Regions from separate parts of the Pantoea eucrina genome, predicted to be linked through region 2. Evidence: predicted binding sites of a transcription regulator. Region 2 holds the regulator's gene; the other holds the start of a gene.

Region 1 (16,000 bases), 500 kb from region 2:
AGCGCCATGAATGGCATCGGATTGAAAAAAGCGCAGGCGATCGTCAGCTATCGCGAAGAGTATGGGCGCTTCACCGCGCTGGATCAGCTCAAAGAGGTGCCGGGTATCGGCAACGCGCTGGTCGAACGCAACAGCGATCGGCTCAAACTGTGAAGCACTTCGCGACGCTGAAGAATCTGTGAAGACCGGCAACAGGCTGTGCTATGCTCAACAGGTCCAACCAGTTAGCAATTTCAGCCTGTTCAGGAGCGTTGATGCAAACCACAATCAAAGTGCGCGGCTATCATCTGGATGTCTATCAGCACGTTAATAATGCGCGCTATCTCGAATTTCTGGAGGAGGCGCGCTGGCAGTGGCTGGAAGAAGCGGACGCCTTTAACTGGCTGATGGCGCAAAAACTGGCGTTCGTGGTAGTAAACATCAACATCAACTATCGCCGGCCTGCGGTTCTGGGCGACCGTCTGGTCATTGAAAGTGACGTGTCACAGCTCAGCGGTCGCAGCGGGATCATCGCACAGCGTGTGCTGCTTGCAGAAGATCGCACTCTGGTGGCTGACGCTCTGCTGACGTTTGTCTGTATCGATTTACGGACGCAAAAAGCGGTGCCGCTGGAGGGAGAACTGCGCGAACGCCTGGCCACTCTCATGGCCGGACGTTAAACCGTGGCGTCACTGCTGACGCCACGCCAGCGACATGCTGACTCAGCGCAGGCCGCTTTTTTGCTTCATTGCCGTCATTATCGCGGCGGCATTGTCCTGATACTCCGCCAGCCCGCGGGCACGTAAATGACAGGCGGCGCAGGTTCCGCAGCCATCTCCTTTAATGCCGTTATAGCAGGTCAGCGTCTCTGTCCGCACCAGCGGCAGCTGCTGCCAGTAATCAGCAAGCGCCCAGGTCTCTGCTTTATTCAGCCACATCAGCGGCGTCTCAAAACGTATCTCGCGAGCCATGCCAAGGCTGACCGCGTGATTTAACGCTTTAACAAACTCATCGCGGCAGTCGGGATAGCCGGAGAAGTCGGTCTCGCAGACGCCGGTAATAACAGCTTCAGCTTCTACCTGATACGCGTAGACAGAAGCGAGCGTCAGAAACAGAATATTACGGCCCGGGACAAAGGTGCTGGGTAATCCGCTGGCATCAGCCTCATAGGCCGGTACCGGAATGTTATCGCGCGTCAGGCTGCTTATCGCCAGTTCGTTAAGCAGGGTGACATCCAGTACTTTATGCGCGCGCGCGCCCAGTTTATGTGCCAGCTCCGCCGCCACTTCGATCTCTTCGCGGTGGCGCTGGCCATAATCGAAGGTGACGCAGTGAACTTCATCATAGTGCTGCAGAGCCTGAATCAGGCAGGTGGTGGAGTCTTGTCCACCACTAAAAACGACAACGGCGCGTTTCATTAACTTATCTCTCCTGGTGTGGTCTCTTATGGTACTGCGTCAGCGCCGGAGTGAACAGGACTGACGGCTGGCGGCGGGATCCACGCCCGGGTAAAGTCAAACCAGCCCAGTGAAGTCAGCCGCACACGTTCAACGCCCGCTGGCGCCAGTACCTGATAACGGTAGTTGAACAGCGGCAGCAGATAACCTTCGCTCATCAGCGTATGGAAAAGTTGCTGAACGGCGGACGAGCGTACGCTGTCGTCTGGCTCACGGGCGATCTGCTGAAGCGACTGACGAAAGCTGTCGCGCAGCGGCTGCCACAATCTGTCCTGCTCCAGCCAGTTCAGCAGGGTAAACTGCGGCGCGTCACCGATCAGCCGGTCGCCCATAATAATATCCGCTGCGGTGAGATCCTGCGCGTGGCCCCAGCTTTTTACCTCATGAAAGACGCAGCTCAGCTCACAGCCGTGTGAAGCCAGCAGCGTGACCAGCGCCTCCGCCATCACGTGCAGTTCAACCGGCAGATGGTAATGCAGGGTCAGTCGGGCGGGCAGGGCAACGGGGTCCGCCCCGGTCTGCGGAACCGGCCAGCCGGGCAGCAGCGAGTGACTCGGCGTAATCAATCCTTCTGCCAGCGGCAGCTGGCGGATCACATCGCTGCGCTGGATCAGCGCAATCAGCGTTTGGGCCTGAGCCGTACTGAAACGCAGCGAGGGGCGGGTCGCCAGATAGCAGAAGCCGCGGCTGATACTGCGGTCTACCGGCCGCAGCTGCTGCAGTTCGTCAGCATTGCCAATCGCAATCTGGACCGGACGCCGGCAGCTGTTGCCCTGTTCCGGCATAAACAGGGCAGGCGTGATCCAGTATTCAATACGCTGGATCAGCGCGCGCTGCAGATGCCAGCGCGCATAGCTCTCCAGCCGCAGCAGGGTCGTGGTAAACTGCACCAGCTGCCAGGGACCGCTGCCGGTTTGCGGGCTGTCGGGGTGCGGCAGCAGACAAAATTGATGAGCCAGCCGCTGCGGCAGCCAGTAGTCGGGCCGATGCAGCCGGATACGCAGCGTGAGCGGATGCGGCGCGTCAATCTGCGCCACGCTGGCAAGCAGCGCGCGGCCGTCGGGGCTGCGGATAATCTGCTGCAGGACCGCTGCCAGCTGCGCGGCATACAGCGGCTCGCCGTTATGCCAGCTGAGCTGCGGACGCAGCCAGAAGCTCCAGTTCAGTCCGCTGCTGTCGTGCTGCCAGTGGTGCGCCAGATCGCCGCTGACGCGGTTGTTTTCTACGCGCGTCAGGCCAGAGAAAATCTGCCGGGCCAGATGCTGCTCAGCGCGGCCGAGAGGCTGCAGGGGGGCCGGGAACGCGAGGGTACGATAATAAGGAATGCGCAGCACCGGCATACGATCCTGCCAGTGCCCGCCCATCAGTGGCTGCAGCAGCTGCAGCAGGCGTTCCGGCGGCAGATCAAGCGTCTGCAGCATCTGGATCGGTTCGCCCGCCAGCAGCTGGCGGTTAAGCAGCTGCTGGCGCAGCGTCTCCGGTGCGATCAGAAACTGCAGTTCACCCTGCTTACCGCGCCCCGGCTGGCTGCTCCAGCGGATCCAGCCCGCCTGCTGCCATTTTTTCAGCAGAGTACGCGCATGACGTTCGCTGCAGAAACAGCGCTGAGCCAGCATGGCAATGCTTAGTCGCTGCGTCTCTCCCTGGCTGGCGTGCCACAGCCGCTGAAACTGGCTGACACGATGAAGTTCACGCATAGTTAAACCCGGAACAGTTTTCAAAAAGTATTCACTATTCGTTCCGTAATTACCAGGCGATAGTAAAAGCATCCCCCGACAGGAGAACAGGCATGGCTCGTCTTGCAGCATTTGATATGGACGGCACGCTGCTGCTGCCCACGCATCAGTTAGGTAAAGAGACGCTGGAAACCCTGCATGCGCTGCAGCAGCGCAATGTGATTCTGGCTTTTGCCACCGGCCGCCATCTGCTGGATATGCAGGTGATCCGTACACAGATCACGCTGCCTGCCTGGCTGATAACCGGGAACGGCACGCGTATTCACGACCCGCAGAGCAACCAGCTGTATGGCTGCGATCTGCCGGCGGACGTCGCAGAGCAGGTCATGCGAACCCGCTGGGAAACGCCAGCCGCCATTCACCTGTTTACCGACGAGGGCTGGTTTACTGATAAGCCGCTGCCTGGCGCGCTGGAGGCGCACTCGCTGAGCGGGTTTAGCTATCAGCTGTGCGATCTGCAGCAGATGTCAGGAAATAACATCACCAAAATCTGTTTTATCGCACCCCACGAGATGCTGCTGGCGCTGCAGGAAGAGCTGCAGCAGGCGCTGGGCGCGCGTGCCACTATCTGTTTTTCCGCCTGGGACTGTCTTGAGGTTCTGCCGACAGGTTGCCATAAAGGCGCGGCGCTGGCGCGACTGTGCGAACATCTTGATCTGCCGCTGGCGGAGTGTATGGCCTTTGGCGATGCGATGAACGATCGCGAGATGCTGGAGCAGGTAGGTAAAGGCTTTGTTATGGGCAACGCGATGCATCAGCTTAAAGCCGCGCTGCCGCATTTGCCGGTTATCGGCCATTGCGAGACACAGGCGGTGTCTCACTATTTAAATCACTGGCTGACCACGCCTCACCTTGATTACTCCCCCAAGGGCTGAGTCTTGCCGTGAGCCGGACCGGATGTCCGGTTTTTTTATTGCAGCGCCTGCAGCCAGGGCTGAATATCGCCAATCTGCGCCGCAACCCACGCCGGGTTGTAATAGGTGTCAGGATAGCGTTCGCCGCTGTCGCAGAGCAGCGTAACCAGCGCGCCCCGTTCACCGCTGGCGCGCATGCGTTTCGCCACCTGCATCATGCCCCAGAAGTTGGTGCCGGTTGAAGCGCCGGGGCGCCGCCCGAGGATCTGTTCCAGCCGCAGCATAGCCGCCAGCGTGGCGCCATCGGGGACTTTGATCATCTCATCAATCACGTCGGGCAGAAAAGAGGGTTCGACGCGCGGGCGGCCGATTCCTTCAATCAGGCTGCCGCGTGCATTGCGCAAACTGCTGTCCCGGCTGTGCCAGTAGTCAAAAAATACCGAATGCTGCGGGTCAGTAACCAGCAGGCGGGTGGAGTAGCCCTGATAGCGAATATAGCGGCCCAGCGTGGCGGAAGTGCCGCCGGTGCCGGCGCTCATGATCAGCGTATGCGGCACCGGAAACGGCTCATGCGCCATCTGCCGGAAAATACTTTCAGCAATATTATTATTGCCGCGCCAGTCCGTCGCGCGCTCGGCATAGGTAAACTGATCCATAAAGTGGCCGTTGAGTTCACGCGCCAGCCGCTCAGACTCCGCGTAGAGCTGGCACGGATCAGCCACAAAATGGCACTCTCCGCCATAAAAACGGATCATCTCAATTTTGCGCTTTGCGGTACTGACCGGCATAACCGCGATAAACGGCAGGCCGAGCAGCCGGGCAAAGTAGGCTTCCGATACGGCAGTACTGCCGGATGACGCTTCAATAATCGGGGTTTTTTCACCGATCCAGCCATTAGCCAGTCCATACAGAAACAGCGAACGCGCAAGGCGATGTTTCAGGCTGCCGCTGGGGTGCGTGCTCTCATCTTTGAGATAGAAAAAGATGCCCGGGAAATCGTCCAGCGTAAAGCGGATCAGGTGTGTGTCAGCCGAGCGCTGGATATCAGCGTTGATCTCATTAATGGCGTGGCGGATCCAGGGGGTTTGCATGGCGATTCTCTCCGGTTTTCATTGCCGCCAGTGTACGGCACGGGCAGGAAAAAGAGGTTGCTAAAACCAGGGTATAATCGGCTTTTCAGAGAAAAATATTCTCCGGTGAGGCGTGATGATAGATAAAGTTGACCGTAAGCTGCTCGCCCTTTTGCAGAAGGATTGCACGCTATCGCTGCAGGCGCTGGCAGAGGCGGTCAATCTGACCACCACGCCCTGCTGGAAGCGCCTGAAAAAACTTGAAGATGACGGTATCATCCGGGCGCGCGTAGCGCTGCTGGATGGTGAAAAACTCGGTCTGTCACTGACCGCGTTTATGCTGATCAAAACGCAGCAGCACAGCAGCGAATGGTTCAGACAGTTTGTCGCCGTGGTTGAGCCAATGCCGGAAGTCATGGCGTTCTACCGTATGGCCGGTGAGTATGACTATCTGCTGCGAATACAGGTTGCGGATATGAAGAGCTACGACGCGTTTTATAAGCGGCTGGTGAATGGCGTGCCGGGCCTGATAGATGTCACCTCCAGCTTTGCGATGGAAGAGATTAAATATTCAACCGCGCTGCCCGTTGTGCCCTGAAGCGTAAATAAAGAGAGAGATTGTGCGATTATTCAGCCAGCTTAGTTGGTATTTCCTGCGTGAGTGGCGCCGCTATGCCGGTGCTGTCTGCCTGCTTATTATCATCGCTTTACTGCAGCTGATCCCGCCGCATCTGGTCGGCGTAATTGTCGATGGCGTCACGCAGCAGCGGCTCTCTGCCGGGCAGATTATGATGTGGATCGGCGTTATGTTGCTGACCGCCGTTATCGTTTATCTGCTGCGCTATGTCTGGCGCGTGCTGCTGTTTGGCGCCTCGTATCAGCTGGCGGTAGAGCTGCGCGAGGACTTTTATCGTCAGCTAAGCCGGCAGCATCCTGCGTTCTATCTGCGCCATCGCACCGGCGATCTCATCGCGCGCGCAACGAATGATGTCGACCGCGTTGTGTTTGCAGCGGGAGAGGGAGTGCTGACGCTGGTGGACTCCCTGGTCATGGGGCTGGTAGTGCTGGCGGTCATGAGTACGCAGATAAGCTGGCAGCTGACGCTGCTGGCGCTGATCCCGATGCCCTTTATGGCGCTGGCGATCCAGCGGGATGGTTCCCGGCTGCATCAGCGTTTTAAAGTTGCGCAGGCGGCGTTCTCCAGCCTTAACGATCAGACGCAGGAGAGCCTGACCAGCATCCGTATGATCAAAGCATTTGGACTGGAAGATCACCAGTCGCAGCAGTTTGCTGACATCGCCAGCGATACCGGGCGTAAAAATCTGCATGTTGCGCGGGTGGATGCGCGATTTGATCCCATTATTTACGTCGCCGTTGGCTTCTCCAACCTGCTGGCGATCGCAGGCGGCGGCTGGATGGTATGGCACGGTATCCTGACGCTGGGTCAGCTCACCAGCTTTGTGATGTATCTGGGGCTGATGATCTGGCCGATGCTGGCGCTGGCGTGGATGATCAACATCGTGGAGCGCGGCAGTGCGGCCTGGAGCCGTATTCGCGCGCTGCTGGCTGAAGCGCCGGCAGTGGCTGACGGCACCCTGACGTTACCGCCTGAGCCGGCTGTGCTGCAGCTCGCCATTGACGCCTTTCACTACCCGGGGACAGAAAATGCCGTACTGCAGGATATCCATGCGAAGCTGCAGCCAGGGCAGATGCTGGGATTATGTGGCCCGACCGGCTGCGGTAAAAGCACGCTGCTCAGCCTCATCCAGCGCCACTTCGATATCGATCGGGGAGAGATCCGCTACGGCGATCTGCCGCTGGCGCAGCTGCAGCTGGACAGCTGGCGCAGCCGCCTGGCGGTAGTGAGCCAGACGCCGTTTCTGTTTTCTGACAGCGTGGCAAACAATCTGGCGCTGGGTCGTCCCGACGCCACGCAGCAGCAGATTGAGCAGGCGGCAAGAATGGCCTGCGTGCATGAGGATATTCTGCGCCTGCCGCAGGGCTATGAGACAGAGGTCGGAGAGCGTGGGGTCATGCTTTCGGGCGGACAGAAGCAGCGTATCGCGATTGCCCGTGCGCTGCTGCTGGAGGCGGAGATCCTGATTCTGGATGATGCGCTCTCTGCGGTAGATGGACGTACTGAACATGACATCCTGCATAACCTGCGCATCTGGGGAGAGAACCGTACGCTGATTATCAGCGCGCACCGTCTCTCGGCATTAACGGAAGCGAGTGAAATTCTGGTGCTGCAGCAGGGGCGCGTTGCGCAGCGAGGCGATCATGACCAGCTGGCGGCGCAGCCGGGCTGGTACCGCGATATGTACCGCTATCAGCAGCTGGAAGCGGCGCTGGATGATGAGAGTGAAAACAAAGATGAAACCGCAACAGGAGCGCAGCATGGCTAAGTCGCAGCGGCTGTGGCCGACGCTGAAACGGCTGCTGGCATACGGAAAACCCTGGCGCCGCTCGCTGTGGCTGGCAACCGGTATGCTCTGGCTGGCGGCGGCGGCCGAGGTGACCGGCCCGGTGCTGGTCAGCTATTTTATCGATCGCCTGATCGCCAGACATCAGATGCCGTGGGGCATCGTGGCGGGATTACTGGTGAGTTTTATTCTGCTGCAGCTCATGGCGGCGGCGCTGCACTATTTTCAGGCGCTGCTGTTTAACCGTGCGGCAATCGGAGTGGTGCAGCAGCTGCGCGTTGATGTCATGAACGCGGCGCTGCGCCAGCCGCTGAGCGCGTTCGACACCCAGCCGGTGGGGCAGATTATTTCGCGCGTCACCAATGACACCGAGGTTATTAAAGATCTCTATGTCACCGTAGTCGCCACCGTGCTGCGCAGCGCCGCGCTGATTGGCGCGATGCTAGTCGCCATGTTTTCGCTCGACTGGCGTATGGCGCTGGTGGCGCTGGTTATTTTCCCGCTGGTGCTGACCGTGATGCTGATTTATCAGCGTTACAGTACCCCGATTGCCCGCCGGGTTCGCAGTTATCTGGCGGATATCAACAACGGCTTTAACGAAGTGATCAACGGCATGAGCGTGATCCAGCAGTTCCGGCAGCAGGCGCGTTTTGGGGCCCGCATGAGCGAAGCGAGTCGCGCCCATTATATGGCGCGCATGCAGACGCTGCGGCTGGACGGATTTCTGCTGCGTCCGCTGCTTAGCCTCTTTTCTGCACTGATTTTGTGCGGCCTGTTACTGCTATTCAGTTTTGCTTCACCCGGCGCATTTGAAGTCGGCGTGCTTTATGCCTTTATCACCTACCTGGGCCGGCTGAATGAGCCGCTGATCGAACTGACGACGCAGCAGTCGATGCTGCAGCAGGCGGTGGTATCGGGTGAGCGCATCTTTGAACTGGTTGATGCGCATCAGCAGGGGTATGGCAGCGAAAGTGCTCCGCTGCGTTCCGGAGAAATTGCGCTGCACGACGTCAGTTTCGCCTATCGCGACGATCGCGACGTGCTGAGCAATATCTCCTTTACCGTGCCGTCACGGGGCTTCGTTGCGCTGGTCGGGCATACCGGCAGCGGCAAGAGCACGCTGGCAAACCTGCTGATGGGTTACTATCCGGTAAAGCACGGATCGATTGTGCTGGACGGGCGTCCGGTCTCTTCGCTCTCGCACGATGCGCTGCGCACCGGCATTGCCATGGTGCAGCAGGATCCGGTGGTGCTGGCCGATACGCTGCTGGCTAACGTACAGCTGGGGCGGGCGATCCCTGAAGAGCGGGTGTGGCAGGCGCTGGAGAGCGTGCAGCTCGCTACGCTGGCCCGCGCGCTACCGGACGGTATCCATACGCGACTGGGAGAGCAGGGCAATACGCTTTCGGTCGGGCAGAAACAGCTGCTGGCGCTGGCTCGCGTGCTGGTCGCGCCGCCGCAGATCCTGATCCTCGATGAAGCTACCGCGAACATCGATTCCGGCACCGAGCAGGCGATTCAGCAGGCGCTGCGCACTTTGCGCCAGCACAGCACGCTGGTGGTCATTGCGCACCGGCTCTCGACAATTATGGAGGCGGAACAAATCCTGGTGTTACATCGCGGCCATATTGCCGAGCGCGGTACGCATACAGAGCTACTGGCGCAGCAGGGGCGCTACTGGCAGATGTATCAGCTGCAGCAGGCTGGCGAGCAGCTGGCGGCCGGCGCATCCGCCTGAGTTGCACCTTTTTTGTTCATGCTGACCCGTTCTTTTCTCGCTTCTGCACCTCTTTGACGCCCTGAGCACCAAAGAGGTGCAGACCCCCGTACCGTTCTTTCTCTCCGGCAATGCCGCCCCGCGCTGAGCCTGTACCGCCGCCGCGTTAAACCGCGTTTTGCACTTCTGGCACACCCTTTGCTTTAACCACTGCGTATACATCGCGCAGTTGTGTTTAATCCGGAGGGGACGTATGAAGCTGGTTACCGTGGTAATCAAACCATTCAAGCTGGAGGATGTCCGTGAGGCACTATCCTCCATTGGCATTCAGGGGCTGACGGTATCTGAAGTTAAAGGGTTCGGCCGTCAGAAAGGACATGCCGAACTCTATCGCGGGGCCGAGTACAGCGTTAACTTCCTGCCAAAAGTAAAAATCGATATCGCGATTGCAGATGACCAGCTGGATGAAGTGGTTGATGTCATCAGTAAAGCGGCCTACACCGGCAAAATTGGCGACGGCAAAATCTTCGTTGCTGAGCTGCAGCGGGTGATCCGTATCCGTACCGGTGAAACTGACGAAGCGGCGCTCTGATCCGGGTTCTGACTTGAGATGGGATGAAAAAAATGAAAAAAATGATGATGAAACTGGGCCTTGCCAGCCTGGCGCTGTTACCCACTCTGACGCTGGCTGCTGCCCCTGCGGTCGCAGATAAAGCGGACAACGCCTTTATGATGATTTGTACCGCGCTGGTACTTTTTATGACAATTCCCGGCATCGCGCTGTTTTATGGCGGCCTGATCCGCGGTAAAAATGTCTTGTCCATGCTCACACAGGTTGCCGTAACCTTTGCCCTGGTCTGCGTATTGTGGGTTGTGTATGGCTACTCGTTAGCCTTTAGCGAAGGCAACGCCTTTTTCGGCAACTTCCAGTGGGTGACGCTGAAAAACATCGAGCTGAAAGCCGTCATGGGCAGCTTTTATCAATATATTCACGTCGCGTTCCAGGCGTCGTTTGCCTGTATTACCGTCGGATTGATCGTGGGCGCGCTGGCTGAGCGTATTCGCTTCTCAGCGGTGCTGATTTTCGTCGGCGTCTGGCTGACGCTCTCCTATCTGCCGATTGCGCATATGGTGTGGGGCGGCGGTTATCTGGCACAGGATGGCGCGCTGGACTTTGCCGGCGGCACCGTGGTGCATATCAACGCCGCTGTCGCGGGGCTGGTGGGCGCGTATCTGGTCGGAAAGCGTGCCGGTTTTGGCAAAGAGGCGTTTAAACCGCATAACCTGCCGATGGTGTTTCTCGGTACGGCCATTCTCTACGTCGGCTGGTTTGGCTTTAACGCCGGTTCAGCGTCATCGGCGAACGAAATTGCTGCGCTGGCGTTTGTGAACACCGTTGTCGCTACCGCCGGTGCGGTGCTCTCCTGGGTCTTTGGTGAGTGGGCGCTGCGCGGTAAGCCTTCGCTGCTGGGTGCCTGCTCCGGCTTTATCGCCGGCCTGGTCGCCATTACGCCAGCCTGTGGCTACGTGGGCGTTGGCGGCGCACTGATCATCGGTCTGGCGGGCGGACTCGCGGGCATCTGGGGCGTTACGACGCTGAAAAGATGGCTGCGCGTCGATGATCCCTGCGATGTGTTTGGCGTGCACGGCGTGTGCGGCATCCTCGGCTGCATCCTGACCGGCGTCTTCGCCTCCAGCTCACTGGGTGGCGTTGGCTATGCGGAAGGCGTCACTATGGGGCATCAGGTCTGGGTCCAGATATTCAGCTGTATCGTTACCGTAGTCTGGTCCGGCGTGGTGGCCTTTATCGGCTTCAAGCTGGCGGATGTGATTGTCGGCCTGCGCGTACCGGAAGAGCAGGAGCGTGAAGGTCTGGATGTAAACAGCCACGGCGAAAACGCATATAACCAGTAAGCTAAAAATGAAGAAAAGGGGCGACCAGGTCGCCCCTTTTTTTATGCGTCGCGCTGACGCATAACACCTTCCTGTACCGTGGTCGCCACCAGCGTACCCTCCTGCGTATAGAACTCGCCGCGTACAAAGCCGCGTGCGCCAGAGGCAGACGTGCTCACCACGCTGTAAAGCAGCCATTCTGAGAGATCGAACGGGCGGTGAAACCACATCGAGTGATCGATCGTGGCCACCTGCATATCCGCTTCCAGGAACCCTTTGCCGTGCGGCTGCAGCGCCACCGGCAAAAAGTTAAGGTCGGAGGCGTAGCCCAGCACATATTGATGGATGCGACGATCGGCAGGCATCTGGCCATTGGCGCGCACCCAGACCTGGCGCACCGGCTCAGCCACGTGGCCCTTAAGCGGGTTGTGGATCTGAACCGGGCGGATATCCAGCGGTCGCTCAGCGAGAAACTTCTCTTTGAGCTTCAGCGGCAGATGCGCGGCGAGTTTTTGCGCCAGATCGCGTTCAGAGGGCAGTTCATCCGGACCCGGTACCGGGGGCATGCTGTTCTGATGCTCAAACCCGGTTTCAGGCGCCTGAAATGAGGCGGTCATATAGAAAATAGGCTGACCATTCTGGACTGCGCTGACGCGGCGCGCGCTGAAGCTTTTACCGTCGCGCAGCGTTTCAACATCGTAAATAATCGCTTTATGGCTGTCGCCGGGACGCAGAAAATAGCTATGAAATGAATGAATAATGCGATCTTCCGGCACCGTCTGTTTAGCAGCATAGAGCGCCTGGCCCACCACCTGACCGCCAAACACCTGACGCAGACCGAGATCTTCACTCTGCCCGCGGAACAGGCCTTCTTCCAGTTTTTCCAGATTTAATAGCGTAAGCAGGTTAGTCAGCGCCTGGCTCATAATCATGTCCTCATCAGCAGATATGGCGCAAGTGTGAAAGATCCGACCAGTTTGCGCAACGGATTTGCGCTGATTTCTGATGACGGGCGACGCGCCAGGCGCAATGCGGATTTCTGTGCCAGAATTAAGAGCAATCGGCGGTTGAAATGCCAGCTAAAAAATTAACCGCCGACAATCATAGTGTTCATAAGGAGACGACATCGATGAAACTTTGGCAGGTTATTAGCGGTATGACACTGGCGGCGGCGATTACAGGGTGTGCTGACCACAGCAAACCGGTTCCGACGCCTACGCTTGGCTCGGCGGTTGCCAGCCAGCAGCCGGCTATCAAGCAGCCTAACGTAAGCGGTTCTGTTTATATCCGCCAGCGCATCGCGCTGCCGCCGGATGCAGTACTGACCGTTACGCTGGCAGATGCGTCGCTGGCGGACGCGCCTTCTAAAGTGCTGGCACAGCGTGCCGTGCGTACCGAAGGCAAACAGTCACCGTTCCAGTTTATTCTGCCCTTTAATCCGGCAGACATTAAGCCAGACGCGCGCATTCTGCTGAGCGCAGCCATCACTATGGATGGCAAACTGGCGTTTGTTACGGACACGGTAAAGCCAGTGATCAATCAGGGCGGCACCAAAGCTGAACTGCTGCTGGTGCCGGTTGCCAATCGCGCAATGCCGACGCAGCCGGGTGCCGCTACCACGGTTCCGTCGACGTCGCCTACTCAGGTAACGCCATCGGCTTCAGTACCGGCGCCGACCAGCCTGTAATCTGCAGCATCAGCAGGCCCGTTGCGGGCCTGCTGATTAAATTTCCCAGCGATAGCGTGCCATATCAATCCCGCCTTCCTCACTGACAACGACGCCTTCAGCCTCCAGCGCATCGCGCTGACGCAGCAGATCGTCACCCTGCAGGGAAATCTGTCCGTAACGGTTAACAACGCGATGCCAGGGCAGCGTGCTTTCCGGCGGCAGGCGACGCAGTACACCGCCGACCTGACGCGCAGCGCGCGGTGAACCGGCGAGTAAGGCGATATCACCGTAGGTGGTTACCTGACCGCGCGGTATTGCGGCCACAATGTGCCACACGCGTGCGGCAAAATTCAGAGAATCATTCATTATCGGGAGTAAGAAACAGAGGGAAACCAGAAGCAGGGTAGCTGACAGAGTACGCCTGTTCAAGAAAACAACGGTTGTCTGGCTCACCCTTGCAATTGCACAGGCGTTCGCTGATAATGCCCCCGCTCTCCGAAAAGAGAGCACTCAATGGAGGCCCTGTTGGTTCTCCCGCAACGCTAACTTGTGAACTCGGTCAGGTCCGGAAGGAAGCAGCCGCAGCAGGCGACGCGTGTGCCGGGATGTAGCTGGCAGGGCCTCCACCCATTTCGGGCCAGCAAATAGCCGCGCCTCTCCAGGATTTTACGGCACTCCCTTGCCTTATTCCGCTTCAGTCACTCAACAGCACTGCACGCTTTATCAGCGAACATATTTCCACACAGAGCCTGGCACTTTATCGTAAAGCTTGTTCATGGTCAGTTCAGCAAGGCGATGATCTGCTGCTGAATAGAATACTGCCAGTTCGCTATCCGGTAATTCATACTTATTTTTTTCGATGACCCGTTCAAGGGTATCAATTGAACGACAACGACGCAGACGCATCAAATAGTCGGTCTTGGTCAGGGTTTGATTGCTCATGAAAAAAATCTTCTCACTCTGATGCTAAAAGGAATGGCTCGGTTGCTGAAGATAAGCACACTCTTCGGCGAAAATATTAAATAAGCGTTTAGCGGATCGCTGCCAGCGCTGAAGATCCTTTGCATTGATACTGTAACTGCTAAAAAGCATAAAGGTATCATCAAGATATTCATCGATTTGAGAAATCAGCGACTCGTCTTCGGTATGCTTAATTTTGTAATTCATTGTGAAAGAGGCGATATGCTCAATAAAATCGTTGAGCTGTAAATTAGCAGAGGAGGCAGGGTCGTTAACCCAGTCGCGATGATTTTCACTCAGGGTAGCCATACTCTCGTCATACAGGTTTTCACATAAGAATTTAAGCTGGGCAATATCATGCCGTTTCGGTGAGTATTCGTCCATCTTTTTCCCTCCATAGCGAGCACAGGAGCCGCAACGCTGCGAGATTTAAAAGAGCTACCAGGGAGCGATCACGAATAAAAATAATTCAGCGACCTATTAAATGTAATCCACAATCATTAGTTTTGCTCACCTCAATTACCAAATATTACAATTCATCAGCAGGGGAGAGGCGCGTATTGTCAATCACATCAAACACCAGCGCACCGGGCTTTATGTGGAACATAACTTCTTCATGTCGGGTAAAGGTTTCGTTCAAATCGAGGCAGGGATTAAATAAATCCCAGGAAAATTCATAAAGCATTTTAAAACTATCTGGATTAATGGTTTTAATAGATAGCACCTGAAAACTTTCAGGAACTAATTGAGCACTTTGCGAATACCAGTCTAACTCTCCGGCCAGCGCTTCAGCTATTTTAAGAATATTCCCCTGGATGACGCTGCGAAGTTTGTCACAGTCATGTTCATCTGCCGCAACGTCCACATTAATAATAGCCTGCATAGCGTATTCCGTAAAAAAAGATCGTACCGCTATCATTGAGTCTTGCTGGTTGTAATGCAAGCAGGCGATTAACGCTACCAGCGATTATTGCGATGGGTGATGCCACTGGCGATCTGCCCGGTGCACGGACGATCAATTTTTGAAACACTTCTCTGCACGCGCGTCACCGCTAAATCCAGTAGCATATTGTTATGTTATAACATAATGGTGGACGCGATGCGCAGCAGCGGTCTGTTACTTTCCGTCGGCAGTCGTCTGATGGTTGTCATGATACTTATTACTCTGCTAATGCTCTGCGTCTTCTGGGGCACCACGGCATGATCCACTTTAATCAGCTCCAGGTTGGCTATCGCGGGCAGGCGATAACCGCGATCCCCGACGGAAAACTGGCTGCCGGCAGTATGACCGCGCTGACCGGCGCAAACGGCAGCGGCAAGTCAACCCTGCTGAAAACGCTGGCTGGCGTAATTGCACCGGTCTCCGGCTCCTGCCCGATCGGCGTGCCCGCCAGCGCTATTGGCTGGCTGCCACAGCGTAGCGAACTGGAGACGCGTTTTCCGCTTACGGTGTATGAACTGGTTGCCACCGGCTGCTGGCCGCGCTGCGGCTGGTTTGGCGGCATTAACCGGGCGCTGCGCAGAGAGATCGACGCCGCGCTGGACGCCGTACAGATGCGGGCGTTTGCTGATGCGCAGCCTGCCACGCTCTCTGGCGGCCAGCTGCAGCGGGTCCTTTTTGCCCGGCTTCTGATGCAGCAGAGCCGGGTCTGGCTGCTGGATGAACCTTTCAGCGCTATCGATGCATCCACCACTACTCTGCTGATGGCGCTGCTCCGGCAGCAGCAGCAGCAGGGCACGACGCTGCTGGTGGTCCTGCACGACAGGCCGCTGGTCAGCCGCTACTTCAGCGCAGAATTGTCGCTGGACCACTCGCCAGAGAGAGTGCAGGTGACGTCATGACGCTGCTGCAGCCTTTTATCGAATTTGGCTTTATGCGTCGCGCGCTGGTGGCCTGTGTTGCGCTGGCGCTGAGCGCCACTCCGCTGGGCGTATTTCTGTCACTGCGCCGGATGAGCCTGATAGGCGATGCGCTATCGCATGCGATCTTGCCGGGTGCAGCGGTTGGCTACCTGCTCTCAGGTCTGTCGCTGGTGGCAATGGGCGCAGGCGGACTGCTGGCGGGGCTGGTGGTGGCGCTGCTCTCCGGTGCCGTCAGTCGTTACACCCCGTTAAAAGAGGATGCCAGCTTTTCCGGATTTTATCTTGGCTCGCTGGCGCTGGGGGTCACGCTGGTTTCGCTGCGCGGCTCCAGTGTGGATCTGCTGCACGTGCTGTTTGGTTCACTGCTGGCAGTCGACAC
Region 2 (16,000 bases):
CGGCGGCGACAGCAACAAAACTATTGTTGATGCCTATGGCAATCCGGCTACGTTTTATCAGATGCAGGACAACGGCAAGCCGGTTAAAGGCCATGCCGCTAAGCTGCACTATGAGCTGGCCAACGATTTTGTCGAGCTGACCGGTAATGCTTTCATTGAACAGCAGGACAGCAACATCAAAGGCGATCGCATCACCTATCTGGTGAAAGAGCAGAAAATGCAGGCCTATAGTCAGGGTCAAAGCAAACGCGTCACCACGGTGCTGGTTCCTTCACAGCTGCAGGATAAAAACGGTTCCGCTGCGAGCCCTAAAAAGAGTAACTGACCGATGGCAACTTTAGTCGCTGAAAATCTGGCCAAAGCGTATAAAGGCCGCCGCGTAGTGGAAGATGTCAGCCTGCAGGTTAAATCGGGCGAGATTGTCGGACTGCTGGGTCCTAACGGCGCCGGTAAGACCACGACATTTTATATGGTGGTCGGCATTGTCCCGCGCGATGCGGGCCGCATTATTATCGATGATGAGGATATCAGTATCCTGCCCCTGCACGCCCGTGCGCGTCGTGGTATCGGATACCTGCCGCAGGAAGCCTCTATTTTCCGGCGGCTGAGCGTGTATGACAATCTGATGGGCGTGCTGCAGATCCGCGACGATCTGACCGAAGAGCAGCGCCAGGATCGCGCCAATGAGCTGATGGAAGAGTTCCATATTGAGCATCTGCGCAACAGCCTGGGCCAGGCGCTCTCCGGGGGAGAACGTCGCCGCGTTGAAATTGCACGCGCGCTGGCAGCGAATCCAAAGTTCATTCTGCTGGATGAGCCGTTCGCCGGGGTTGACCCCATCTCCGTTATCGATATCAAAAAGATCATCGAACATTTGCGCGACAGCGGCCTCGGTGTCCTGATCACCGACCATAACGTGCGTGAAACGCTGGCCGTCTGCGAACGCGCCTATATTGTCAGCCAGGGCAATCTGATTGCACACGGCACGCCGGATGAAATTCTGGCAGATGAGCAGGTTAAGCGGGTTTATTTGGGCGAAGAGTTCAGACTCTGATAAGGTGTCGATTAACCCGATATTCGCTTAGGACATTCAAGCCGGATTATGAAGCAAGGTTTGCAACTCAGGTTCAGCCAACAGCTGGCGATGACCCCCCAGCTGCAACAGGCCATTCGCCTGCTGCAGCTCTCTACGCTTGAACTCCAGCAGGAGCTCCAGCTGGCGCTGGAGAGCAATCCGCTGCTTGAGCAGACCGATATTCATGATGAAGTGGACGCACGCGAAACGCAGGAAAGCGATACGTTAGATACCCGTGAGGCGCTGGAACAGAAAGAGATGCCTGACGAGCTGCCGCTGGATGCGTCGTGGGATGAAATTTATACTGCCGGCACCCCTTCCGGCACCGGAACAGATTATCAGGATGATGAACTGCCGGTGTATCAGGGAGAAACCACGCAGTCGCTGCAGGATTACCTGATGTGGCAGGTGGAGCTGACCCCGTTTACCGATACCGATCGCGCTATTGCGACATCGATTGTTGATGCGATCGACACGACCGGTTATCTCACCGTGACGCTGCAGGAAATTTGCGACAGTATCGGCGACGATGAGCTGACGCTGGATGAGGTAGAGGCGGTTCTCAAGCGCGTCCAGCGGTTTGATCCGGTTGGCGTAGGCGCGCGCGATCTGCGCGACTGTCTGCTGGTTCAGCTATCGCAATATGCGGCTGACGCTCCTATGCTAAAAGAGGCGCGCCTGATTGTCAGTGAACATCTCGATCTGCTGGCTAATCACGACTTCCGCAGCCTGATGCGGGTGACCCGCCTGAAAGAAGAGGTGCTGAAAGAGGCGATGCTGTTGATACAGTCGCTCGATCCGCGCCCCGGACAATCGATTAATACGGGTGAACCGGAATACGTTATTCCGGATGTGCTGGTGCGCAAAGCGGGCGCACGCTGGATAGTGGAACTGAACGCTGAAAGCCTGCCGCGTCTGCGGATCAACCAGCACTATGCCGCCATGGGCGGTTCAGCGCGCAGCGATAGCGACAGCCAGTTTATTCGCAATAATCTGCAGGAAGCGCGCTGGCTCATTAAAAGCTTGGAGAGTCGTAATGACACTCTGCTCAAGGTTACCCGCTGTATCGTTGCGCAGCAGCAGGCGTTTTTTGAGCAGGGCGAAGAGTATATGCGTCCGATGGTGCTGGCAGATATCGCGCAACAGGTCGATATGCACGAGTCCACCATCTCACGCGTGACCACGCAAAAATATCTGCACAGTCCGCGTGGTATTTTTGAGCTGAAATATTTTTTCTCCAGCCATGTCAGCACGGAAGGCGGCGGCGAAGCCTCGTCTACGGCCATTCGTGCGCTGGTAAAAAAACTGGTCGCGGCAGAAAATCCCGCAAAGCCCTTGAGCGACAGCAAACTGACCGCCATGTTATCTGAACAGGGTATTATGGTAGCGCGACGTACGGTTGCGAAGTATCGCGAGTCTTTATCTATACCGCCATCAAACCAGCGTAAACAGCTGGTCTGACCGAACTCAGAAGGAAGACCTATGCAGCTAAACCTTACCGGACTCAATGTCGAAATCACTGACCCGCTGCGCGAATTTGTGAACAGCAAATTTGGCAAACTTGAACACTATTACGATCGCATCAATCAGGTTTATATTGTTCTGAAAGTGGAGAAAGTGACTCAGATTGCAGAGGCAACTCTGCACGTTAACGGCGGTGAGCTGCACGCCACAGCGGAAGCGGAAGATATGTACGCGGCCATTGACGGGCTGGTTGATAAGCTGGCACGTCAGCTGACCAAACATAAAGACAAACTGAAAAAACACTAACCTTCACGTTTGCAGAGCGCTGACCCGTTCAGCGCTCAGGGAAAAATGGGGCGGAAGAGCGCCCCGTTTTATCATCTGCGCAAGCGCCAGCAGGGCTTTTCGCTCTGTGGCTATGTGAACTCGCAAGTGAAACCACGATGAACAACGATCTGACACTGGAATTGAGCTCGGTTCTGACGCCTGACTGCACCCGCAGCGGCGTACACTGCCAGAGTAAAAAACGCGCGCTGGAGATTATCAGCGAACTGGCGGCTAAGCAGCTCAATCTGCCGCACCAGACGCTTTTCGAAGCGATTCTGACCCGCGAGCGTATGGGCAGTACCGGCATTGGCAACGGCATTGCTATTCCGCATGGCAAACTGGAAGAGGATACGCTGCGGGCAGTGGGGGTGTTTATCAGCCTCGATCAGCCTATTGCTTTTGACGCCGTGGATAATCAGCCGGTCGATCTGCTGTTCGCTCTGCTGGTGCCTGCCGATCAGTGTAAGACGCACCTTCATACCCTGTCGCTGGTCGCAAAACGCCTGGCAGATAAGACGGTCTGCCGTCGCCTGCGTGCGGCCCAGAGTGATCAAGAGCTCTACGCCATTATCACAGAAGCTCAGGAAGCGCATTCGTAATCAGTACATAGCGTTACCGGTCTGCGGGCCGGATAAAACAGGGGAGAATAGTGATGGTGCTGATGATCGTCAGTGGTCGATCAGGCTCAGGTAAATCAGTTGCGCTGCGTGCCCTGGAGGATATGGGCTTTTACTGTGTCGACAATCTGCCGGTAGTCCTGCTGCCTGAGCTGGCGAATACGCTGACAGAGCGGAATATTTCGGCGGCGGTAAGTATTGATGTACGCAACATGCCGGAGTCGCAGGAAGTCTTTGAGCTGGCGTTAAATAATCTGCCTGACTCTTTCTCTCCTCAGCTGCTGTTTCTGGATGCCGATCGCAATACGCTGATCCGGCGCTACAGCGACACCCGTCGCCTGCATCCGCTCTCCAGCAAAAACCTGTCGCTGGAAAGCGCCATTGATGAAGAGAACGATCTGCTGGAGCCGCTGCGCTCGCGTGCCGATCTGATTATTGATACCTCAGAGATGTCAGTGCATGAGCTGGCTGAGATGCTGCGCACCCGCCTGCTGGGCAAGCGCGAACGCGAACTCACGATGGTGTTTGAGTCGTTCGGTTTCAAACACGGTATCCCGATCGATGCCGACTACGTGTTTGACGTGCGCTTTTTGCCTAACCCGCACTGGGATCCCAAGCTGCGTCCGATGACGGGCCTCGATCGACCGGTGGCGGCGTTCCTGGATCGGCATACAGAAGTACATAATTTTATCTACCAGACGCGCAGCTATCTTGAGCTATGGCTGCCGATGCTGGAAACCAACAACCGCAGCTACCTTACTGTGGCGATCGGCTGTACCGGTGGCAAACATCGTTCCGTGTATATCGCCGAGCAGCTGGCTGACTATTTCCGTTCGCGCGGTAAAAACGTGCAGTCGCGTCATCGCACACTGGAAAAGCGTAAATCATGACCGTAAAGCAAACTGTCGAAATCCGTAACAAGCTGGGTATGCATGCGCGCCCGGCGATGAAGCTGTTTGAGCTGGTGCAGAGCTTTGACGCGGATGTTCTGCTGCGCAATGAAGCGGGCACCGAGGCTGAGGCGAGCAGCGTTATTGCGCTGCTGATGCTGGATTCAGCAAAAGGCGGTCATATTGAAATTGAAGCCAGCGGACCGCAGGAAACTGCGGCGCTGGCCGCCGTTATTGAGCTGTTTGAATCAGGCTTTGACGAAGAGTAAAGGTTTTAGTGTAGCCGGTAGCGATTCAGGAAACCCTCCCCTCCCAGCTGGCGCATCTGACGCATGATCCACTGCTGACGCTGGCGAACATAACCTGAAGGCGCATCCGCGCGAAAACGGATCGGATTAGGCAATACTGCAGCCAGCAGGGCAGCCTCTGCGATAGTCAGGCGGCTGGCGGGCTTATGGAAATAGTGCTGCGCTGCGGCTTCAGCGCCAAAAATACCGGGACCGAACTCAGCGATATTAAGATAGACCGTCAGAATACGACGTTTACTCCAGACGGTTTCAATGCCAACCGTCATCCCCGCCTCCAGCCCTTTACGTAGCCAGCTACGTCCGTCCCACAAAAAGAGATTTTTCGCGGTCTGCTGAGAAAGCGTTGACGCGCCACGCATCCGCTCGCCGCTGCTGTTGTCGAGCACCTGCTGAATAGCGCCAACGTCAAAACCCCAGTGCTCAGGGAATTTCTGATCTTCGGCGGCAATCACGGCCAGCGCCATCCACGGGGAGATGTTATCCATGCTGACCCACTCTGAATGTGCGACATAACTGATATCTCCGTGCAGCCAGGCGCCTGCCTGACGTTCCGCCATAACTGCGGAAAAAGGCACGGGTAAAAAAGCGAAAACGGCAATTCCTCCGATCCAGAGTACTGCCCATGCCAGCAGACATTTAACCATCAGCGACCTGAAAAGGCTGAACCCTTTCCCTCTGTATTTTTTCATTACCTCTTCCTGTATCCCTTCCCTGTATTAATTAATCACTCTGGTCATGATTGCGTCCAGTGCTCATTGTTATACCTGCCTGCATGCTGCCAGCCGGTTTCCGGAGCTGAAAAAGCGTTCAGGCCAGCCGCGGCTCTTCTGCTGATACCCTGAAACATCAAAGGCTTCCATCTTTAAGGAATCGGTTCCATGCATAAAAATCGCGCAAAGCAAACTTCAGACCGCCGTTAATCTGTACTAATAGTCATGTTAATAAGACTTTCATATAGCTTAACATTTGCAAAGAATAGCTTAGCGTTTCCTGACTATCGTCTGCTATGAGATCGGTTTCAGACACATATTATGCTGCCAGAAAGCCAAATCCCCCGGTAATTGTCCGTAAATCAAATTTTACACTCTGACCGGCCTGTTTTTCAGAACGACCGATCTGGAAGTTTAACCGCCTGCTTTCCAAAACGTTTCGGATAAATGTGATGCAATACGGCTATTTTTATTACAAAACAATAGCATAAAGACTATTTTCCTGATAACAATCCGTCCCCGGATAGCTATCCGGGCTTTCGCCGCTTCCCTCAATCCTGATGGCGAAAAATCAGCCAAAACCGGTTGATATTGATTAAATAACAAACAAATCAGCGGGGAAATTGATTCCCCGCTTGACAGTGTTGTCAAATTAATGTTTTCTGTAGCGGAACGTTGTTCAACATCACACAATTTAATGAATCTTGTCGCGCAGGCTGGCAAATTTGCTAAGGTGATTTTGTAACGTTAACCAATACCTGACTGCTGCTTTTTACTTCAATTAACCATAACAGCAGCAGTCACTTTTTCCCTGGTGTTGGCGCAGTATTCGCGCACCCCGGTTTCGACCGGGGTCATTTTTTTTAGCGCTTCTGATTTTCCCGCCCGGCAACCCATTCACGCAGTACGGCAACATCCTGTCGCCACTCCTGCTTCAGTTCATCGATCCACTCCTGCACATTGTCCCACCAGGCCGGCAGTTCCGGTGACTGGATCTGTTTTGCCAGCTGCTGCAGATGCAGCAAGCCTACCGATCCCGCGGCACCTTTAATTTTGTGCCCCTCTTCGGCAATGCCTTTTTGATCGCGCGCCATCATATTGGAATCAAGCACATCAAGATAACCAGGCATCATCTGTTCAAACATTGTCAGGCTCTGTGTAATCAGGCCAGGCCCGACCAGCTCGATATACTGCTCCAGCATCGCCACATCCAGCAGCATGCGCGACTGCGTATCCGCGACAGGCATATCTGTCTCTTCTTCCTCGCCCTGATAATCCCAGAATTTTTTGATCACTGCCGTCAGCGCCGGTACCGCCAGCGGTTTACTGAGTACTTCATCCATTCCGGCATCGAGATACTCTTTTTTATCTTTAAGTACGTTGGCCGTCAGCGCGACCAGCGGCGGCAGCTGCACGCCCTTATGCTGCTGATGGATAGCGCGCGCAACGTCCAGTCCGGTCATATCCGGCAGCTGAATATCCAGCAGCACCAGGTCAAACTCCTGCGGATCAAACAGGCTTAGCGCGTCATGGCCATTCATGGCGACCTCAACGCTGCATCCGAGCTTTTCCAGCACCGAGCGGGCGACAATCACATTCAGTTCAATATCTTCCACCAGCAGTACGTGCAGCGCCGGCAGCGGCAGGCTGTCATCCAGGCCGGTATCTTCCACTTCGTCAGCCACGCGCGGCGCGTTAATCTCAACCACAAAGCAGGAGCCTTTACCCGGCGCGCTGCTGACGGTGATATCTCCGCCCATCGCCTGCGCCAGGCGGCGCGATACCGCCAGCCCGATACCGGTACCGGTCGCGGGTTTGCCGCCGTGCTGATCTTTAACCTGATAATACATGGCAAAGATTTTGTCCTGCTCCTCCTGCGGAATACCCATTCCTGAATCCTGCACTTCAAAGCGCAGCGTTTCATTCGCGCTGTACGCGACCCGCACGACAATCTCTCCCTCGCGGGTGAATTTCACGGCGTTTCCAATCAGGTTCCACAGGATCTGCCGTAAGCGCGTGCCGTCAGCCAGAATTTTATGCGGCAGCGGCAGCGCGGGCTGCATAACAAACTTCAGATCTTTCGGCTGGGCCAGCAGGCCGGATAAGTTTTCGAGATCGGCAAGGAAACCGGTGAAATCAAGCGGCTGGTTATCCAGCTGAACTTTGCGCCGCTCGATTTTATCCACTTCGATCACATCGTTAAAGATATTGCCCAGCGTAATGGCTGAGACGTGAATCGTTTTCAGGTACTTCAGCTGCTCCTGGCTGAGCTCGGTATCCAGCAGAATACGGCTCAGACCCACGATGCCGTTCAGCGGCGTGCGCAGCTCGTGGCTGATCGTTGAAATAAAGGTGGTTTTCTCCCGGCTGGCGTTCTCCAGCGCATCCTGATAGCGCTTACGCTCCGTGATATCGCGTCCGAATCCCATCAGGCCGCTGCGCTTGCCCACCCGATCGTAATAGGGTACTTTACGGATTTCAAAACAGGCTTTGCGCCCGTCCGGATACTGCAGCCACTGCTCATAGGTGAGCGATACGTTATGGCGAAACACCTTTTCGTCTGTTTCCAGTACCTTGGTCGCTGCCTCATCATCATAAATATCGCGCGGCGTCAGTCCGATCAGCTGTTTTTCACTTAGGCCGGTCAGCAGCTCCATGGCGCGGTTGCAGCCGGAGAACTGTTTGTCGATATTACGGTAGAAGACCAGATCGGGCGATGCATCCAGAAATGAGCGCAGGAAAGAGGATTGCTGCTCCAGCTCAATCTGCGCCTGCTCGCGGCGCGCCATCTCTTCACGCAGCTTATCCATCACCTGTTTACGCGCCTCTTCTGCGCTGATGCGATCGCTGATCTCCTGATTCAGCTGCGTGATGGTCTGTTTCATCTGCTGATTAAGCTCGAGATCGCGCGTGCGCATCTCTTCCAGCTTATCAACCAGCTTCGTTAGCCGCTGACGCGACTCCTCCAGCTGATCGACCACGACTGACAGGAAATAGACCGCCCAGGGCGTAATCAGCAGACCAAAGAAGACCGAGCGCACCACGTCGATACTTTCCACGTGCCCGCGCAGTACCATAGTGACCGCCATCTGGACAATCATCGCCAGCACCACCAGCGCCGACGCCAGCAGCAGTGAAAAGCGCACCAGACCGAGTTTGACCATCAGGTCGACATAATATTGAGCTAACAGACGAATTTGTTTCATGGCAGATCCCCTGAACGAATGGCGCCATCATAACGTAATTAGCCTGCGTCTGCCCGGGCTGACCGGGATATTGCGCCCACCTGACGCCCCATCATAGTGCATCCGCGCCCGGCTTGAACGTTATCTGGCGCGCGCTGAGTAAAGCACTTGACTAATTTGCACAGGTGAATAATCTGAAAGGCCGTCTGCGCGCAGCTAAGCGTCAGACCTTATTGCTCTCTTTCGCCTGTGGCAGCTGATTTCTCAGCATACTGCCACCCCTCCTTATTGCATACTGATTCACATTTAACGAAATTTTACTCAGTTACCTTCTGATTAGTTTTGCTTATACAGACCTATATTTAATTCAAAACAGACGCCATAAGAAAAACAGATACATGACATGCCGGTCTGCACAGCTACGATATTTTATGCTGCTATAAGCAGCACTGCCAGCAGGGTAAAGTAATATCGCCGCCTGCAGATAGTGAGACGGCTCACACTTAGCAGGGGTTTAAATCGGCGCTTATTGACATAAATTTACTGTTAAAAAACATAAAATTCATAAGGTTAACCTCTTTTTTCTGCAGATATAGGGCTCAGCGCTCTCTATTTGACCTCTGTGCGCTTTCCCGATAAGTTGAAATTCCGCTGGATGCTTTCCAGTCGGGACTGTGTCTCGACATATCTATGCAGCAAGAAGACTCCCTCTGGATGCAAGTTATCTCCCGTTAGAGACCGGATTGAAGAGCAACTCATCAAGGACGTTATACCCGGATCCTGAGAGTCATTGCTCGGTGTGGCGACGCCCGCGTACAGCGCGGAAAAAACCAGTGAAACAGCACGCGTCAGCGCTCTGTGCCTGAAACAGAACAGGCAATGTCTAAAGCAGTTTAAGGAGACTCTCAATGTCCACGCAAAAACCTCATTCCTATGGTTTGTACGACCCGGCCGCAGGCAGCGATAGCTGTGGTGTAGGTTTTATTACCCGCAAGGACGGCGAGCAGACACATGACATTCTGCAGATGGCGCACAGCGCACTCTGCACCGTGCCGCATCGCGGCGGGATGTCCGCAGAGGGTGTCGGTGATGGTGCCGGCGTTAACGTCGATCTCTCGCTTAACTTTTTCCGTAAATTAACCGGCCAGGCGCTGGAAGCTGGCCAGTTTGGCGTAGGCAACTTTTTTGTCCCGAAAGATGCCGCGCTGCGGGCTAATGCCGAACGTCTGGTTGAAGAGACGCTGGCCGCATGGAATTTCCCGGTGCTGCTGAAGCGCGATATGCCGCTGGATAATAGCGTAACCCGCCCTGCCGCCGTGGCGTTTCAGCTGCCGATTGTGCAGTGGGTGTTTGCCGCTCCGCCTGCGCTGACGAATCAGACTGACTTCGAACGTCAGATCTACCGGGCGCTGCTGGATATCGAAGCGCGCGCGTTCACCGAAAGTGAGTTTGGCGGCCTCTATCCGCTCTCACTCTCTTCCCGCACGCAGGTGTTTAAAGCGCGTCTGAACTCGAATGAAGTGATCCCTTACTTTAAAGACCTCACCGACAGCGATCACCAGGTGCGCGGACTCTTTTTCCATACCCGCTTCTCGACCAATACCGATCCCCATACCACTATGGCACAGCCGTTCCGCCTGATGGCGCATAACGGCGAGCTGAATACCGATCGTAAAAACCGCATTGCTGAAGCGGCGCTGATGCTGGCGCGCGGTAAAAAAATTGTCCGCCCTAAAGGCCAGTCTGACAGCTCGCGTCTTGACCAGAGCATCCACAGCCGCCTGATGGAAGACGATCTCGACCTGATCACCGCCGTGGTCTCCATGATGCCCCCGGCGTGGGAGAACGACAGTTCACTCTCCGCTGACGTGCGTGCGATGCTGGAGTACTTTTCGCTGTATGAAGAGAAAAATGATGGTCCGGCCGCGCTGATTTTCGGCAACGGCGAGGTCATCGGTGCCCGTCTGGATCGCCTGGGCCTGCGTCCGCTGCGTTCAGTGGAAACTGCCGACTATATCGGTGCCATGTCAGAAGCGGGCCAGATTGCCTTTCCGCCAGAAAGCGTACTGCGTCGCGGCCGCATCGAAGCGGGCGGTATGCTCTATTACGATCACAAAGAGAAGCGCGCCTATACCACGACCGAAGCGCTGGAAAAACTGGCGGCCGCAAAAGATTATCGTGCCCTGCTGCAGGCGGCGCGCGTCGAGCTGCATGAGCTGCCGGAAATTCCGGCCGAGAAGCTTGGCTCTCCGCTGCGCTATCGCGGCGATCTCAAAACCTACCAGCGTTTTGTCGCCTACTACTACAACCAGGAAAGCTTCAAGTTCATGATGGATCCGATGCTGCAGACCGGTGCGGAGAAGATCTCCGCAATGGGTTACGGCAACGCCATCAACGGCCTTTCCGATCATGAAGGCGGCATGGCGCACTACTTTTCGCAGCGCTTTGCGCAGGTGACCAACCCGCCGCTCGACTCTATCCGTGAAGCTGACGGCATGACGCTGCGCGTGGCGCTGGGCGCAAAACCCCATCTTGGCCGTAGCAAAGGGCAGCAGATTATTGTTCCCAGTCCGATCCTGACCCACCTTGATATGCTGCGCCTGCGCGAGCAGAACGTGGCACCTTACGCGCGCTTTGAAATGCTCTATGAGCCGGTGACCGGCAAAGATATCGTCAGCCGCGCCGCTAATGCCAGCGCGCTGGAAAAAGCGATAGATAATCTGGCTCAGCAGGTGGTGGATTTCGCCCGTACGCAGGGCGGCATTGCCGTGATCACCGATCGTCACGTATCAACCACGCATGCCGCCATGCCGATGCTGCTGGTGATCTCCGCCATTAACCAGCGTCTGGTGCAGGAAGGGCTGCGTCTGGATGTCTCTCTGGTGGTTGAGAGCGGTCAGAGCATCTCGTCGCACCATATCGCTGCCACGCTCGGCTTCGGTGCTTCCGCCGTCTATCCGCTGGGCGTACAGATGCGCGCAGAAGAGAAATTTGGTGAAGGCGAAGAGGGTAATAAGGCGTTCAGGCGCTATGCCAAAGCCGCTGAGAAAGCGCTGATGAAGACCATGGGTAAAGTGGGCCTCTGCACCGTCGAGAGCTACAGCTGCGGTGAGTTTTTTGAGCCTAATTTTCTCGATACTGAAGATCCGGTGCTGAAAAAATATTTTCCGAATATCAAAACCCCGGTGGGTGGCGCAGGCTTCCCGGCGATCGCCCAGATGGCAGTAGACTGGCATCAAAGCGCGCTGAAAATCCAGGGTGAAGCGGAAGTGCCGCTGCTTGGCCTGTTCAAAGAGCGTGCGGAAGGTGCCGGTCACTCCTACGGCACCATCGCCGTGCGAACCTTTATCGATATGACTGAACAGCCGATCCGCTTTGCCGATAAGGCGCGCGAAGAGGATAACTTTATCCGTCTGATGACGCTCGCCAGGCTGGAAAACGCGTTTGGTATTAAAGCGGACGCATTCAAAGAGAGCAGCTTTGAACGGATCCCGAATGCGGTCATCGATACCTTTGCCATTACGCCGGATTACCGTCAGTTCTCCAGCCTGATGCATGCCGAGCGCAAACGCCGTCCGGCAGCGCTGCGTGACATTCTTGCCCTGCCCTGCGATCTGACCCACGTTGACAGTGAAGCGGAGTTTGGCCGCAAGCTGGGCCGCTATTCGCTGGTGAACAATGGTTTCGCCATCCGTGGCCTGCAGTGTCAGACGGTGGCGGGCAGCCTGAACCAGTTTGAACTGCGCCTGATCGACGCGATTGCCGGTCTGAAACCGGAGCAGGAGCGTCTGGCGGCGCTGGCACGTGCGCTCAGCACCCGCTTCCGGGATGACATTGAGAGCAGCAGCGTGGAAGAGAGCGTGCTGCGCATTACCGCCTATGGTAAGGCCGCAGAGTACCTGGCAAAAATATTCACGGCGCAGCCTTCGCTGCCGCTGGAGGAGATTCAGCCGGCACACGAAATCACCCGCACCTTCGCTTCCGGTGCAATGAGCCACGGAGCGCTGGTTGCGCCTGCGCATGAAGCCGTCGCGCACGGCACCAATATGGTGGGCGGCATGAGTAACTGCGGTGAAGGCGGCGAGCACTATTCGCGTCACGGCACCATCCGCGCCTCGCGCATTAAACAGCTGGCTTCAGGACGTTTTGGTGTCTGGGCGGCCTACCTGGCCGATCCGATGCTGGAAGAGCTGGAGATCAAAATTGGTCAGGGTGCAAAACCTGGCGAAGGCGGTCAGCTGCCGGCGCCTAAAGTCACGGTAGAGATTGCTGCCGCACGCGGCGGCACGCCGGGTGTGGAGCTGGTGTCGCCTCCGCCTCACCATGACACCTACTCCATTGAGGATCTGGCACAGCTGATCCACGACTGCAAAGCCGCGCGCGTGCGCGTTATTGTCAAACTGGTCTCTTCAGAAGGTATCGGCACCATTGCGGTGGGCGTAGCCAAAGCCGGCGCCGACGTCATTAACGTGGCGGGCAACACCGGCGGAACCGGTGCGGCATCGGTAACCAGCCTGAAATATACCGGCCGCGTGGCAGAAATCGGTATTGCTGAAGTTCATCAGGCGCTGTGCGCCAATGGCCTGCGTGACAAAGTACAGCTCCGCTGCTCCGGCGCGCAGCAGACCGGCAGCGACGTGATTAAATCCGCGCTGCTGGGCGGCGATAGCTTTGAGTTTGGTACCACGGCACTGATGATGCTGAAGTGCGTGATGGCGAAAAACTGCAACGTGAAGTGCCCGGCGGGCTTAACCACCAATGCCGAAGCCTTTGATGGCGATCCGCGTCAGCTGGCGCAGTACTTCATCAACGTGGCGCAGGAAGTGCGCGAGTTTCTCGCCCGCCTCGGCCTGCGCTCGCTGCGTGAGGCGCGCGGCCGGGCCGATCTGCTGCACCTGATGGATCATCCGCTGGAAGTGGGCAAACTCGATCTGCGCGCCATGCTGACGGTAGTACCGGAACAGAAAATCGCGCATCCGGTCTATCTGGAAAAAGATTTTACGCTCGACGACGGCTGGGTAACGGAAGTGACGGCGCAGCTGGTTGAGCAGGCGGGCCGTGAGGTTACTCTGGGCAACGGCGTGACGCTGAATAACCGCAATAAAAGCGTTGGCGGACAGCTGGCTATCGATATCGAGCGCCTGCTGAACCATACGCTACCGGCTGAGCAGCGCCTCCTGCTGCCGGCGGTGCTGAAGGACGATCGCGGGCGCCACTACCTGGCGCCACGTACGGTGCAAATCCATACCCAGGGCGCAGCCGGACAATCATTCGGGGCGTTCTGTAACGACGGCATGCTGATGCAGCACTACGGCACCTGTAACGATGGCGTAGGCAAAGGTCAGTGCGGCGGTGAGCTGGTGGTGATGTCACCAGGCGGCGGCGCACAGGATAGCGATGGCAACGTGCTGATCGGCAACTTTGCGCTGTTTGGTGCCACCGGCGGCCGGCTGTTTGTGCAGGGCCAGGCGGGCGATCGCTTCGCGGTACGTAACTCCGGCGCCACCGCCGTGGTGGAAGGCGTGGGCGATTTCTGCTGTGAATATATGACCAACGGCGCCATCCTTAACCTCGGCACCTTTGGCAAAGGCTTTGGCAACGGCATGAGTGGCGGCTTCGCTTATCAGTATGACCCGTACGGCAACCTTGCCGGCCATGCGGCGGGAGACTCCGTACTCTTTGGTTCCATTGCGGATGATAACGAGATGGCGCGCGTGCATAAGCAGGCGGTACTGACCATGCTGAACTGGCATCTGGAAGCGACCCGCTCGCCACGCGCCGCCTGGCTGCTGGCGAACTGGGAGAGCGAATGTCAGCACTTTGTGTATGTTATGCCGCGTTCGCTGCTGCTCTACCAGGATGGTGGTGAGATCCTGAAAGCAAAATCGCGCAAAGATCTGCTGGAAGAGCTTTCAACCTCGCTGGCTGCGCACCAGGTAGCCAAATTTAAAGCGGCGTGGCGCAGCGGCAAAACCATTGCTGACGGGGCCGTACCCGCCTACGGTGCGACTGATACGCAGGAGATGTTTATCCTGCTTAACAACTACACCGTGCTGAGCTTTGCGCAGCAGCTGGCGCTGGGCAAGCTGCCGAAAGGCACCGCAGTGGAAGATCCGGCGGTTGAAAAAGCGGTACGCAATCTGCTGATGACCGAGGATTTTGCGCTGGTCAGTAAGCTGCAGCGGCACGCCCGCGCGGCAATTGAGAGCTACAGCGATGATGAGCTGGCAAGCCTGATCGCGGCAAAACGCATGGCTGATTACAAAGCGGCATTAACGCAGCGTAATATCCGCTCTATGGATAGCCTGGCGACCTATGGCTGGATCATCTATCAGGATGCGCGCCATCGCGAGGTGCTGGGCCACCTGCCGGACTTTGAAGAGCTGTTTGCGCGTGCGGCGCTGCCGGAAATTGCCGCTGCGGTCGGAAAACTGTCCTGATCGCGTCAGCCCGGCATTTGAGCCTTAAGAGTGAACATTACTAACAGGATTGAGTACCCGTATCATGAAGATTCCTTACATTCCTGAAGACGCACCGTTTAACGGTGAGCAGAAATACTGGCTGGCGGGTTTTCTCGCCGGTCTCCACTCGCGCCTGTTAGTGCTGGAAGATAAGCAGACGGCGCCTGCCGCTGGCGCCAGCGCAACTACGCAGCTGCACATTCTGTACGGCTCCCAGACCGGCAATGCCGAAGCGCTGGCCCAGACCGCGGCTAAAGCGGCTCGTGCCAAAGGTCTGGTCCCGGTGGTGCAGGCGCTGGGTGAGGTCGATCTCGAAGTCTTCACCACCATGCGTCATGTGCTGATTGTGACCTCAACCTATGGTGAAGGTGAGATGCCTGACAACGCGCAGCTGTTCTGGCAGGCGATTTCAGCCAGCACCGCACCGCGCCTGGAGCAGATGCACTTTGCCGTGCTGGCAATTGGCGATACCGGCTACGACGGTTTCTGCCAGGCGGGTAAATTCATCGATATGCGTCTTGAACAGCTGGGTGCGCGCCGCGTGGTGGATCGCATCGACTGCGATATCGATTTTGAAGAGCCATCCGATGCCTGGATTGGCAGCGCGATGCCGCAGTTTGCCGCCAGCGCCGGCAGCAGCGGCACCGTGCTGGAGAGCGCACCGGAAGCGCCGGTGATCCCCGGCAGCAATAAGCAGAATCCTTATGCGGCTGCGCTGACCACCAATAAACGCCTCTCCGGCGAACAGTCGGCCAAAGATATCCGCCACTTTGAATTTGATCTCAGCGGTAGCGGTCTGAAATATGAAGCGGGCGATGCGCTGGGGATTATTCCGGTCAACGACGCCGCGCTGGTCACGCTGCTGCTGACTGAGCTGAAAGCGGACTATGAAACACCGGTACCGGGCTTCGATCGCAATCTGGGCGATCTGCTGACCTATCAGTTTGAGATCGCCGAGCCGTC

The links. The regulator sigma-54, encoded in region 2, starts transcription at its own class of promoters, with help from an activator protein. The targets are predictions, from matches to a motif close to GTTGGCACANNTTTCGCTNT.
Region 1: the regulator sigma-54 is predicted to act here: its motif matches at 9,422-9,441, upstream of glnK (P-II family nitrogen regulator).

Annotation. Positions count from the first base shown of each region.
Region 1 covers NZ_CP083448.1:839,712-855,711, forward strand. Annotated here, with positions in the region: gene LAC65_RS03845 (helix-hairpin-helix domain-containing protein) at 1-153, shown strand, start outside; gene LAC65_RS03850 (acyl-CoA thioesterase) at 255-659, shown strand; gene queC (7-cyano-7-deazaguanine synthase QueC) at 702-1,397, opposite strand; gene LAC65_RS03860 (SgrR family transcriptional regulator) at 1,424-3,133, opposite strand; gene cof (HMP-PP phosphatase) at 3,226-4,047, shown strand; gene LAC65_RS03870 (PLP-dependent cysteine synthase family protein) at 4,083-5,117, opposite strand; gene LAC65_RS03875 (Lrp/AsnC family transcriptional regulator) at 5,233-5,694, shown strand; gene LAC65_RS03880 (SmdA family multidrug ABC transporter permease/ATP-binding protein) at 5,717-7,501, shown strand; gene LAC65_RS03885 (SmdB family multidrug efflux ABC transporter permease/ATP-binding protein) at 7,494-9,257, shown strand; gene glnK (P-II family nitrogen regulator) at 9,490-9,828, shown strand; gene amtB (ammonium transporter AmtB) at 9,861-11,150, shown strand; gene tesB (acyl-CoA thioesterase II) at 11,192-12,055, opposite strand; gene LAC65_RS03905 (YbaY family lipoprotein) at 12,259-12,816, shown strand; gene LAC65_RS03910 (MGMT family protein) at 12,853-13,164, opposite strand; RNA gene ffs (signal recognition particle sRNA small type) at 13,322-13,418, shown strand; gene LAC65_RS03920 (HHA domain-containing protein) at 13,522-13,740, opposite strand; gene tomB (Hha toxicity modulator TomB) at 13,765-14,142, opposite strand; gene LAC65_RS03930 (hypothetical protein) at 14,288-14,641, opposite strand; gene LAC65_RS03935 (metal ABC transporter ATP-binding protein) at 14,959-15,600, shown strand; gene LAC65_RS03940 (metal ABC transporter permease) at 15,597-16,000, shown strand, end outside.
Region 2 covers NZ_CP083448.1:343,976-359,975, reverse strand. Annotated here, with positions in the region: gene lptA (lipopolysaccharide ABC transporter substrate-binding protein LptA) at 1-325, shown strand, start outside; gene lptB (LPS export ABC transporter ATP-binding protein) at 329-1,054, shown strand; gene rpoN (RNA polymerase factor sigma-54) at 1,103-2,536, shown strand; gene hpf (ribosome hibernation promoting factor) at 2,558-2,845, shown strand; gene ptsN (PTS IIA-like nitrogen regulatory protein PtsN) at 2,983-3,465, shown strand; gene rapZ (RNase adapter RapZ) at 3,519-4,373, shown strand; gene npr (PTS phosphocarrier protein NPr) at 4,370-4,642, shown strand; gene mtgA (monofunctional biosynthetic peptidoglycan transglycosylase) at 4,648-5,325, opposite strand; gene arcB (aerobic respiration two-component sensor histidine kinase ArcB) at 6,255-8,597, opposite strand; gene LAC65_RS01555 (glutamate synthase-related protein) at 9,485-15,016, shown strand; gene LAC65_RS01550 (sulfite reductase subunit alpha) at 15,081-16,000, shown strand, end outside.